DNA from 2 places in the Brevibacillus sp. SAFN-007a genome. Region 2 is predicted to be linked to the other one. Evidence: riboswitches for the same ligand, from Rfam matches in the RefSeq annotation. Region 2 holds a riboswitch; the other holds the start of a gene.

Region 1 (2,201 bases), on a different contig from region 2:
ATATACGAAACGGTGCTGGCAGCGAACGAGGCGGCGATTGCCGAGGTGCGTCCAGGGGTGACGTTTGCCCATCTCGACCAGACCGCGCGCGACGTTATTACTGCAAAAGGCTACGGCGACTATTTCATTCACCGTCTGGGGCACGGCCTCGGAATGGACGTGCACGAATATCCGTCCGTACATGGGCAAAACCAGGAAACGCTGCGCCCAGGCATGGTCTTCACGATTGAACCGGGGGTGTACGTGCCGGGAGTAGGCGGCGTGCGCATCGAGGACGATGTGGTGGTCACCGAAACGGGCGTGGACGTGCTGAGCCAGTTCCCGAAGACACTGACGGTGATCGGATAAGTTTTTCCCGATGACAATTGGATAGCAATCTGATGGTGCTGCCCGGAATCGCTTGGTTCCGCCAGCTTAAAAGGGAAGTCCGGTGAAAATCCGGCGCGGTCCCGCCACTGTAACGAGGAGTGTCCGGCCAAAAAGCCACTGTTTTTCGCGCGACGAAAAATGGGAAGGCGGCTGGGGACGATGATTCGTAAGCCAGGAGACCTGCCATGAGATGATGTGCAATCGACCCACGAGGATGGGACAGATGTGGAAGCAGACCAGGAACAGGCGCTGTAGCAGCGCTGATTCTATAGGTATGCCTGCGTATGTCGAGCACCTCCCGATTGGAAAACTGGGGGGTGCTTTTTTCTATGAACACCCCCGTGGCAGTCGAGGCTGGGAAAGGGGTGATGCAGCTGTCGAGTTGCCAAACAAGCAGGCTCTCTGTATAGTAAAGTTGTAATTCGTATTCATTACGATTTACATAACGCTTCATTTTCAGCATGCCAACAACAAAAGAAGAGGGGTTACCAGATGAGTGCAATCCGTATGAGAAAAAAAGCTTTCCACGCTTTCGGGATGGCTGCGCTGACAGCGATCCTGCTGCTTTTGTCCGCATGTGGCTCTACAGCACCTGCTGCGACCGAATCCACGGGGGCGAATGCTGGCTCGGAGCAAACGGCCCAGCCTGCTGCTGACAACAAGCCCGTCACGATTGTGACCAACGGAATCGAGATGACGTACCCGGAAGCGCCCAAACGCGCTGTCACGATGAACCAGCACGTAACCGAAGTCATGCTCGCGCTGGGTCTGGCTGACAAAATGGTCGGAACCGCGTACCTGGACGACCACATTTTGCCTGAGCTGAAAGCCGATTACGACAAGGTGCCTGTCCTGTCCGACAAGTATCCGACCAAAGAGGTGCTTTTGGCCGCAAACCCTGATTTCGTTTACGCAGGCTGGAAAAGCGCATTTGGCGACAAAGGCGTCGGCTCGATGGAGGATCTGGAAAAAATGGGGATCAAATCGTACCTGCAAGAGTCCTCGAACAAGCCGGGTCCGACGATTGACGACGTGTTCGCGGATATTCGAAACATCGGCCGCATTTTCCGTGTAGAAGACAGAGCGAACGAACTGATTGGCAAAATGAAAGCGGAAATCGAGCAAACCGTAAGCAAAATCGGCAAGGTGGACAAGCCGCTGAACGTATTCGTGTACGACAGCGGAGAAGACCAGCCGTTGACCGCTGCCAACAACTACATGACGGCCCTGATTCACGCGGCAGGCGGCAAAAACGTGTTCGACGACATTCAAAAAGGCTGGGCGACCGTCAGCTGGGAAGAAGTCGTGAACCGCAAGCCGGACGTCATCGTCGTGGTCGACTACGGCGACAAAACCATCGAGCAAAAACAAAACTTCCTGTTGTCCAAAAAGGAACTGGCTGACGTGCCAGCGATCCAGAACAAGCGTCTGATCGTGCTGCCGTTGTCCGCAGCGTCCGAAGGGGTCCGCGCCCCCATCGCGCTGAAAATTCTCGCGGAAGGTCTGTACCCGGATACATTCCAATTAAGAAGCGGCTGCTAAGAGAAGGAGGGAACGGCCCTGCACAAGATCAAGATGCCCTTCATCATCGTTGCCCTGCTGATCGGGCTTGTCGTCTCGATTACGTTTGCGGTGACACTCGGCTCGGTGGAAATCAAACCAGCGACGGTATGGAAAATTGCCTTGGCGAATCTCCCGCTGGTTCATCAATGGGTGGAAGTGGATTGGTCAAAAGGAGAACAGACCATTATCTGGGACATTCGGTTTCCCCGCGTCCTGCTGGGGGCTGTCGTCGGGGCCGGCCTGTCTGTTGTAGGGGTGGCGATCCAGTC
Region 2 (2,201 bases):
CGGGCAAATCGGTTTCGTCCTCTACCGTGACAGGAACGTGCAGCAAGCTGCTGGACGGCTGAACCCATATCCGGTCTGGCGCTACCACTTCGCTCAACGCTTTGACCAGCTCCCACTTTTCCTCCAGCGCCGAACGCCAAATGTTGCGCCCGTCGATGACACCCGCGCCAAGCACCTTGTCCTGCGGGAAACCGTGCGTCGTCAGGTTCGCGAGGTTTGTCTTTTTCCCGTGAACGAAATCCAGGCCCAAGCCGTGAACAGGCAGGGCAATCAGCTCCTCGTACCAATCCACCGCTTCAAAGTACGTCTGGACCATCAGTTTGAGATGCGGCAGCGCCTGGCTGAACTGCTCGTATACCCGGCGAATGATAGCTTTGTCATCGGCGGTGACGTCGAGAACAAACGCCGGCTCATCCATCTGGACCCACTCCACGCCGTGCAACTCCAGCTCTCGCAGGACGTCCAGGTACAGCGGCACGATCTGGTCGACGACACGCGCAAATTCGTCTTTGGCATAGCCTTTGGACAGCTTGACAAACGTATACGGACCGACAATGACAGGCTTGCCCGCGATTCCCAGCTGATCCCTCGCCTCCAGGTACGCTTGCAGCGGTCTGTTTTCCGTCAGGACAGGCGCTCGCTCGCCGAACTCGGGGACGATGTAGTGGTAGTTCGTATTGAACCACTTCGTCATTTCGCAGGCGACCGCTTCCTTGTTGCCGCGCGCCATGGCAAAATACGTAGCCAGCGGCACGGGGCCACCCGCATACGGGAACCGTTTCGGAATCAAACCGAACATGACCGCCATATCGAGCATGTGATCGTAGAACGTAAAGTCGTTGACCGGAATCTGCTCAATCCCCTTTTTTTGCTGTTGGACCAGATGCTGCTTGCGAATGTGCTCCATGTGCGTAAGGAAGGTCGTCTCATCCAGCTTTCCTGCCCAAAAAGACTCCAGCGCCTTTTTCCACTCGCGATCCTTGCCGATGCGCGGATAGCCCAAATTGCTGCTTTTCATCTGCTTCCTCTCCATCCTTTGCGATCATTTTTCGATTCTGCCCAAGAAAAAAAGGCATCTCCAACGATCAGAAAGAACGTTAGAAATGCCAAATAAGCATGGAAATCACAGCATCCTAACACCTCCCTATCTCCCGTAGGTTAAGCAGTGTTGTCGAAACAGGCAGGTCTCCTGACTTGAGGATCATGATTTGCCCAACGCCTTCCCAGTCTGTCTCGACCAGTGGCCAAAAGTTGGGCAAACTCCCCTCATACAGTGGCGGGACCGTGTCGGATTCTCACCGACTTCCCTTTTCATCCTTGCGCCGATTTTCATCGCCAAGGAACCTGTTCCCACTCCTATGAAATTGTCAGAGAAAGAGCATGTGTCCCAAACACATGCGGGACACACCTTTCTTCATACAGTACCACGTAAACCAGTTTTTGTCATGCTAAACTATTTCCATTTCCCAAAATGATGCTAAAGTTCAGGCTGCTTCCGCGCAACGCGCTTCGCCCTCCCTATTGCTTGGTCAGGCGAAGCTCCCGCGCACGCAGCGAAGGCTTGCGGATCAGGTAAACGATGTAGCCGCCAACGCCACCGACCAGCGCGGGAAGCAGCCATCCCAGCCCGATCGTGTACATCGGCAAGTAACGTGTAAAGAGATCGTTAATCACCGCGAGCTGAACCCCGGCAGCATTCAGCCCGTCAAACAGGCTGACGAAAAACGTAGCGAGCAGGCTGCCTTGATACACCTCTGGCCGCCCGCCGAACCCTTGATGCAAAAACGTCAAAAAGATCAGCGAAATGGCGATCGGGTACATCGTGGTCAAGATCGGAACGGACACCTTGATGAGCGTGGTCAATCCGATATTGGCGACAAGGGTACTGAAAATAGCCAGAATCACGGCAAACTGCTTATGGGAAATACGCGGAAACAAGGTGTGGAAATACGACGAGCACGCCGTAATCAGTCCGACGCTGGTCGTCAGGCACGCCGCCGTAATCATCAGACCGAGCAGCAGACCGCCGTAAGAACCGAAATAATAATTCGACACTTTGGCCAAAATTTGCGCGCCGTTTTCCAGATGACCCAGCTTGGCCACACTGGACGCGCCCATGTAGGAAAGCACCGTGTAGAAAAACGCCAGGAGTACGCCTGCAATCAGCGTTGCTTTGGCGCACGTCAGCAAAATTTCCTTTT

What was found. Region 2 has a riboswitch for cobalamin ahead of metE (5-methyltetrahydropteroyltriglutamate--homocysteine S-methyltransferase). Riboswitches for the same ligand answer to the same signal wherever they lie in the genome.
Region 1: linked by a shared signal. The riboswitch ahead of ACTHO6_RS01185 (ABC transporter substrate-binding protein) and the one ahead of metE (5-methyltetrahydropteroyltriglutamate--homocysteine S-methyltransferase) in region 2 are both predicted to bind cobalamin.

The regions. Positions count from the first base shown of each region.
Region 1 is NZ_JBQCKK010000001.1:238,348-240,548, forward strand. Features, by position in the region: gene ACTHO6_RS01180 (M24 family metallopeptidase) at 1-348, shown strand, start outside; cobalamin riboswitch at 365-571, shown strand; gene ACTHO6_RS01185 (ABC transporter substrate-binding protein) at 862-1,911, shown strand; gene ACTHO6_RS01190 (FecCD family ABC transporter permease) at 1,945-2,201, shown strand, end outside.
Region 2 is NZ_JBQCKK010000008.1:31,236-33,436, reverse strand. Features, by position in the region: gene metE (5-methyltetrahydropteroyltriglutamate--homocysteine S-methyltransferase) at 1-1,018, opposite strand, end outside; cobalamin riboswitch at 1,163-1,363, opposite strand; gene brnQ (branched-chain amino acid transport system II carrier protein) at 1,519-2,201, opposite strand, start outside.